2 regions of the Microbacterium sp. J1-1 genome follow, and region 1 is predicted to be linked to the other one. Evidence: riboswitches for the same ligand, from Rfam matches in the RefSeq annotation. Region 1 holds a riboswitch; the other holds the start of a gene.
The links. Region 1 has a riboswitch for thiamine pyrophosphate ahead of LRQ07_RS15985 (ECF transporter S component). Riboswitches for the same ligand answer to the same signal wherever they lie in the genome.

Region 1 (3,428 bases):
CGGAGAGCGTGAACGGGTTGGCCAGCGCGAGCGGCGCGAGGCCGAGTCGCTCGAGGAGATCATCGACGACGGCGTCCGTCCTCGCACGGTCCCAGCCGAGCGCGCGCGGACCGACAGCGAGCTCGTCACGCAGTGTCTGGGTGAGGAACTGGTGCTCCGGCTCCTGGAAGACCATGCCGATACGGGTGAGCAACTCGCGCGACGTCCACCGGATCGGGCGGGTGCCTTTGCGCCCCGCCAGCTCGGGTGCCGACCGCACCTCTCCTGCCTCTTCGGGGATGAGTCCGGCGAGAGTGAGCGCAAGGGTCGACTTGCCCGCCCCGTTCGGCCCGGTGATCACGGTCGCATTCGCCCGCGGTGCGCGCAGGTCGAGTCCCGCCTGCACGACGACGCCCGCTTCCCTCGCAATCGAGAGCCCGGAGGTGGAGAGCGCATCGGGTGCCGTCACCCGCTCCAGTACGGGCAGGTCGATGTCACGCCCAGGCACCCACACCCCTGCGTCGGCGAGCACGTCACCGTGGACCGCGAACACGTGCTCGGGGGTCCCATCCGCGAGCAGCCCGCCGTCGGCCGCCAGCACGATCACACGCGTCATCAGATCGACCCAGACCGGCGTGCGATGCTCGACGACGATCAGTGTCGCACCGGAGGAGATCACCGCCCGCTCGACACTCGCCCGCACCTCGCGCACGCCCTCGGGGTCGAGGTTCGCGGTCGGCTCGTCGAGCAGCAGCAGGCCCGGGCGCATCGCGAGCACGCCGGCCAGCACCAGTCGCTGCTTCTGGCCGCCCGAGAGCGCCTTCGTGGGACGCTGCGGCGAGACGTCGAGGCCCACGGCGTCGAGAGCCTCCGCGACTCGGTCCGGGATCTCGGACGCCGCGACACCGAGATTCTCACAGCCGAACGCCACATCATCGCCGACTTTCGACAGCACGATTCCGGCATCGGGGTCCTGGAGGACGAGCCCCACGCGACCGTGCCGCGATTCCGGGGACGCGCCGTCGATGCGCAGGTCACCGGTCCGCTCCCCCTCATCATCGCCGCCCAGGACGCCGGCGAGACCGGCGAGCAGAGTCGACTTGCCCGCGCCCGATGCGCCGAGAAGCAGCACCCGCTCGCCCGGTTCGATCGTGAACGAGACGTCGGCGACGGCTGGGCGCTTTCGACCGGCATACCGCCAGCCCCAGCCCGCAGCCTGCACGCGGGCCGGGGCGGCGAAGCTCACGCTCAGACCTCGCGCACGTGCTCTCGCCCGACGGCGAAGCGGTTGAGTGCGCCGGTGACGGCGAGGGCGCGCACGAGCAGCCACCCGACCACGCCCGCGAGGATCGCGCCCGAGATGACGACGCTGACCAGATAGATGGTGTTGAACTCGAGCGACTTCAGGATGTTCGGCGAGCTGCCGTAGAACAGCTCGAACACCCAGGCGGCGACCGCTGCGCCGACACCCGCGAGCGCGGCGACCACGATGCCGAAACGACGATAGAAGAACAGCGCGAAGATGATCTCCGCACCGAGGCCCTGCACGATGCCAGACAGCACGGTCGAGACGCCCCACACGTTGCCGATCAGCATCGACACGATCGCCGCGACCAGCTCGACCACCAGCGCGGCGCCCGGCTTGCGGATCACGAGGCCGCCGACGACGCCGCCGAGCAGCCAGATGCCGACGGCGATGCCGCCGAGACCCGGCGTCAGGGCGTCAGCGGCGCCGAACCAGGCGTAGCCGATGGTGTTCCAGCCCCAGAAGACGAGGCCGATCGCGACGCCGAGGACGGCGGCGACGACGATGTCGACGACGCGCCAGCGCCAGATCGACGTGGGTCGCAGACCGTTCGCGGCGGATGTCTGCTTCGCGGATGCGGACGTGGACGTACTCATCTGAACTCCTCCCTGCGCTGGCATGACCCAGATCAGGTTCGACGGTCGAAGCGCGATTCGCTCCCTCTCAGCCCGGCTCGCCGGACTCCCGTGGTTGTGCTGACGATCTTACCCGGTGGCGACACCGGCGTGGCGACAGGGCTTCGCGCCGCGGAACACGCCGGGGATTGGGTACCGTAAACGAGTGACCGCTTCAGATCCCGCCGACGAGGCGACGGGCGTCGTCAGCGACGACGGCTCGCGGACGGCCGCCCCCTCCGGGCCTGTGGACGACCTGGCGATCGCGTCGGACCCCGCCGCCCCCGCATCGGAGAGCGCCGCACCCTTCGCCGCCGATCGACTCTTCGCCGGCGACACGCCCCCGTCGGATCCCTCCGTCGTCTCCGCCGTCCCGGTCGACGCCGCCGCGATCGGCGCGCTGTTCACGGTCGACCGGACGCCCGCACGACGCCACGAGACCGATGCCACGTCGACGTCCGATCCGGAGCCCGTGCTCGACCCGGAGCCCGTGCACGACCCGGAGCCGGCGCTCGACCCGGAGCCGGCGGATGGTCCCGCGACTCCGCCACTCACGAAGCCGCCCTTCCAGCCCCGCCGACGCGGCGAGGGTGAGGAGGCGCAGGAGCCCGATGAGGCCGAGGCGCTCGTCGACGGCGCGGCCGTGCAGTGGGCCGACGGCAAGACGGGCGCGACCGCACTGACCTGGGTCGATGCCGCCGCCGTCGGTGCGCACACGGCCACGGCGACGTTCGAGCAGACCCCGGAAACCGAACAGAACGGCGGGCTCCTCCGTGGGGCTCGCCTGCGGCCGGCCATCGCTCGCCCGGGAATCCTGGTGCCGCTGGTCGCGCTCACCGCGCTGGTCGCCGGCTATGCGGGCACGACTTTGCTCTGGCCGCTGCACGAGGTTCCGCCGACGGCGCAGTCCGTCGAGTTCGACACGGTTCCCGCTCCCGCCGCGACGATCACCTGGCCGAGTGAGGGCAGCGCGTCCGTCGGCATCGCCGGGCTCACCACCGCGGCGTCGATCACCGATCCGGTGAGCATCGCGAGCATCACCAAGGTCGTGAGCAGCTTGATGGTGCTCGACCGCATGCCCCTCGCCCTCGGCGAGCAGGGGCCGGAGTTCGGCTTCACCTACGGCGACAGCGTGGACTACTGGAACTACCGGCGCAGCGATCAGTCTGCACTGGATGTCCCTGTCGACGGCGTCCTCACCGAGTACCAGATGCTCCAGGGCACACTCCTCGGGTCGGCGAACAACTACATCGACCGGCTGGCCTCCGAGATCTGGGGCTCGGACCAGGAGTTCGCGGCCGCCGCCGAGGTGTGGCTGCGCGATCGTGCGCTCACCGACATCACGGTGGTCACCCCCTCCGGTTTCGACGAGCGCAATGTGGCGACCCCTGCGGCCCTGATCAAGCTCGGTGAGCTGGCCATGCAGAACCCCGTGTTCGCGGAGATCGTCGGCACCCGGTCAGTGGACCTCCCGGGTGCGGGCACGGTCGTCAACACCAACGGGATGCTCGCCGATCCGGGCGTCGTCG
Region 2 (3,428 bases), 880 kb from region 1:
ACGTGTCACCGCGCCAGCCCGGTCGCCCGGCCGAACCCGCCGGTCTGGTCGAGGCGCTGGACGCCGTCCGTGTGATCGCCGCCGCCGCCGGAGTCGAGATCGACGTCGTGCAGGCCGAGCGTGCCGCACTCCACCCCGGCCGCACCGGATCCCTCCGGATCGCCGAGGAAGAGGTCGGCTACGTCGGCGAGCTACACCCCGCGGTGGCGGAGGGCGCCGACCTCCCCGGCCGTGCGACCGTGTTCGAGCTGGACCTCGACCGCGTCCTGTCGCTCGCGGGCGGCCGTGTCGTGGCCGCGTCGCTGTCGACGTTCCCTGCTGCCACGCAGGACGTCTCGCTGACGTTGCCGGCCGAGGTTCCCGCCGCGGATGTGCAGGCGGCTCTCGCTGAGGGCGCCGGTGCGATGCTCGAGTCCGTGCGTCTCGTCGACGACTATCGCGGGGAGGGCGTGCCGGAAGGCTCCAAGAGCCTGACGTTCGCCCTGCGGTTCCGTGCCGACGACCGCACCCTCACCGCTGCGGAGGCCACCGAGGCCAAGCTCGCGGGCGTCGCGGTGGCGGCCGAACGGTTCGGGGCGGCGCTGCGCGACTGAGCACGACCTCGGGCGCAATCTGCTCTGAGCGGAAGCTCTTTCGCGTGTGGTCGATTCCTGCTGACATGGAGCCATGTCGGATGTGCTGATCCTCGGCGGTACGGGCTGGCTCTCGGGGCGGATCGCGCGTCGATGGGTCGATGCCGGTGCGGCAGTGACCTGTCTCGCCCGCGGAACACGACCTGCGCCCGAGGGTGCCGAGCTCGTGCGCGGAGACCGGGAGGCTGCCGAGGCGTACGACGCACTCGCACAGCGCGACTGGGACCATGTGGTCGACATCTCCTCGCAAGCGTCGCACGTCGCTCGTGCCGTCGACGCTCTCGGTGAGCGTGCCGCACGGTGGACGTATGTGTCCTCGATGTCGGTGTACGCCGATGATGAGACGGTCGGGGCCGACGAATCAGCTCCCCGTCATCCGCCCGCCCGTCCCGGAGACGTCTACGAGTACGGGGCGCAGAAGGCCGCGGCCGAAGACGCCGTCTCGGCGCTCGGAGCGCGGGCCTTCATCGTGCGCCCCGGGCTCATCGTCGGGGACGGAGATCCGAGCGACAGGTTCGGATACTGGGCGGCGGCGTTCACGCGCGCCGGCGCGGAGCCGGTGCTGCTGCCACCGCTCGAGGGGAGAGCTGCGCAGGTGATCGATGTCGACGACCTGGCCGAGTTCATCGTGACGGTGACTCGGAGCGGGGTGGTGAACGCGATCGGTGACAGGCATTCGCTCTCCGACGTGCTGGAGGCGGTACGTTCGGCAGCAGGGCACACCGGTGACACGGCCGTCGCCGACGAGGACTGGCTCGTCGCTCGGGAGGTCGAGCACTGGGCCGGACCGCGGTCGCTTCCACTGTGGCTGCCGCCGGAGATGACGGGATTCATGACGCGGTCCAACGCAGCGTTCCGTGCGTCGGGAGGCTCGCTCCGCGCCCTCGCCGACACGATCGGGCGGGTCATCGTCGACGAGCGCGCCCGCGGCGTCGATCGGCCGCGACGTGCCGGACTCACCCGGGCGGAGGAACGCGCGCTCCTGGCCGATCGCTAGACTGCGAGCAGTGACACGGGGTGCCGCATCCGCGGCTGAGAACAGACCCGTCGAACCTGATCTAGTTCGTACTAGCGAAGGGATGTCGCGATGAGCGATCTTCTGCGTCCTGAATCCACCACCGATCTCGTCGGCTCCGCCGCGGCGCTGTGGGAGGTGGTGCGTGAGGCTCCGCCCTTGACGCATTGCATCACCAACGCGGTCGTCACGGGGTTCACCGCCAACGTGCTGCTCGCCGCCGGTGCGGCACCCGCGATGGTCGACATCGTCGGCGAGGCCGAGCCGTTCGCCGGGGTCGCCTCCGGCCTGCTGATCAACCTCGGCACGCCCACGCCGGAGCAGCGGGCTGCGATCCTCGAAGCCGTCGCCGGCGCGACCGCGTCCGGGACACCGTGGGTGCTCGATCCGGTCGTGATCGGCACCCTGCCGATCCGCACGACGCTGGCGCATGACCTGGCCAATCAGCGCCCGACCGCGATCCGAGGCAACGCCTCCGAGATCCTCGCCCTCGCCGGAGTCAGCGCGGGTGGCCGAGGTGTCGACGCGACGGACAGTACGGATGCCGCTGCCGACGCTGCGGCTGCCCTGGCGACGAGGACGGGTGCCGTGGTCGCGGTCTCGGGTCCGGTCGATCTCCTCACCGACGGCGAGCGGGTCCTGCGACTCGCGAACGGTCATGAGCTCCTGACCAGGGTCACCGGCGGCGGTTGTGCCCTCGGCGCAGTCATGGCCGCGCTCCTCGGCGCCGCCAGGGTGACGGGGCACGATGCGCTCACGGCGGTCGCCGCCGCGAGCCTCGGATACACGATCGCCGCCGAGCATGCCGCAACGACAGCACGGGGTCCGGGCAGTTTCGCGGTATCGCTGCTGGATGCACTCGCAGCGCTGCGCCCGGAAGACCTCGTCGCCGAGGCTCGCGTCGAGAGCGGTGCGCGGTGACCGCCGATCTCTCGCTCTATCTCGTGACCGATCCCGAACTCTGCGGTGATCGTGGTGTCGTCGAGACCGTCAGTCAGGCTGTGGAGGGTGGTGTGCGCGTCGTCCAGGTGCGGGACAAGACGGCGACGGAGGCCGAGATCGTCGAACAGCTGATCGCGGTGTCGCGGGCGATCGACGGACGGGCGCTCCTCGTCGTGAACGACCGCTTGGATGCTGCCGTCGCCGCCCGCGAACGGGGTGCGCGCGTCGACGGCGTGCATCTGGGGCAGGGCGATGCGTCCGTGCGGCGGGCGCGCGAGGTACTCGGACCCGATGCGCTGATCGGCCTCACGGCGAACAGTGCCGCGCACCTCGAGGCCGTGCTCGCGCTGCCGGTGGGGACGGTCGACTACCTGGGTGTCGGCGTGATCCGGCCCACCGCGACGAAACCGGATCACCCGGCGCCGCTCGGAGTCGACGGATTCCGTGACTTCGTCGCACGCAGTCCGCTCCCGTGCGTCGCGATCGGCGGCGTGGGGCTCGACGATGCCGAGGCACTGCGGGATGCCGGTGCAGCCGGCATCGCCGTGGTCTCGGCGCTGTGCGCGGCGGAAGACCCTGCGGCGACCGCCCGTGCTTTCCGGCGGCGGTGGCTCGCAGGTTCGGTTCCGCGTGTGCTGAGCATCGCCGGGAGCGACCCGTCCGGTGGCGCAGGGATCCAGGCCGACATCAAGTCGATCGCGGCCAACGGCGGATACGGCATGGCCGTGCTCACCGCGCTGACCGCGCAGAACACCCAGGGCGTGCGCGGTGTGCACGTGCCGCCGGCAGAGTTCCTCCGCGACCAACTCGACGCGGTGTCGGATGACATCGTGATCGAC

Region 2: linked by a shared signal. The riboswitch ahead of thiM (hydroxyethylthiazole kinase) and the one ahead of LRQ07_RS15985 (ECF transporter S component) in region 1 are both predicted to bind thiamine pyrophosphate.

The regions. Positions count from the first base shown of each region.
Region 1 is NZ_CP089590.1:3,284,325-3,287,752, forward strand. Features, by position in the region: gene LRQ07_RS15980 (ABC transporter ATP-binding protein) at 1-1,231, opposite strand, end outside; gene LRQ07_RS15985 (ECF transporter S component) at 1,228-1,881, opposite strand; TPP riboswitch at 1,872-1,983, opposite strand; gene LRQ07_RS15990 (D-alanyl-D-alanine carboxypeptidase) at 2,066-3,428, shown strand, end outside.
Region 2 is NZ_CP089590.1:2,406,449-2,409,876, reverse strand. Features, by position in the region: gene pheT (phenylalanine--tRNA ligase subunit beta) at 1-593, shown strand, start outside; gene LRQ07_RS11545 (NAD-dependent epimerase/dehydratase family protein) at 667-1,629, shown strand; TPP riboswitch at 1,636-1,729, shown strand; gene thiM (hydroxyethylthiazole kinase) at 1,720-2,568, shown strand; gene LRQ07_RS11535 (bifunctional hydroxymethylpyrimidine kinase/phosphomethylpyrimidine kinase) at 2,565-3,428, shown strand, end outside.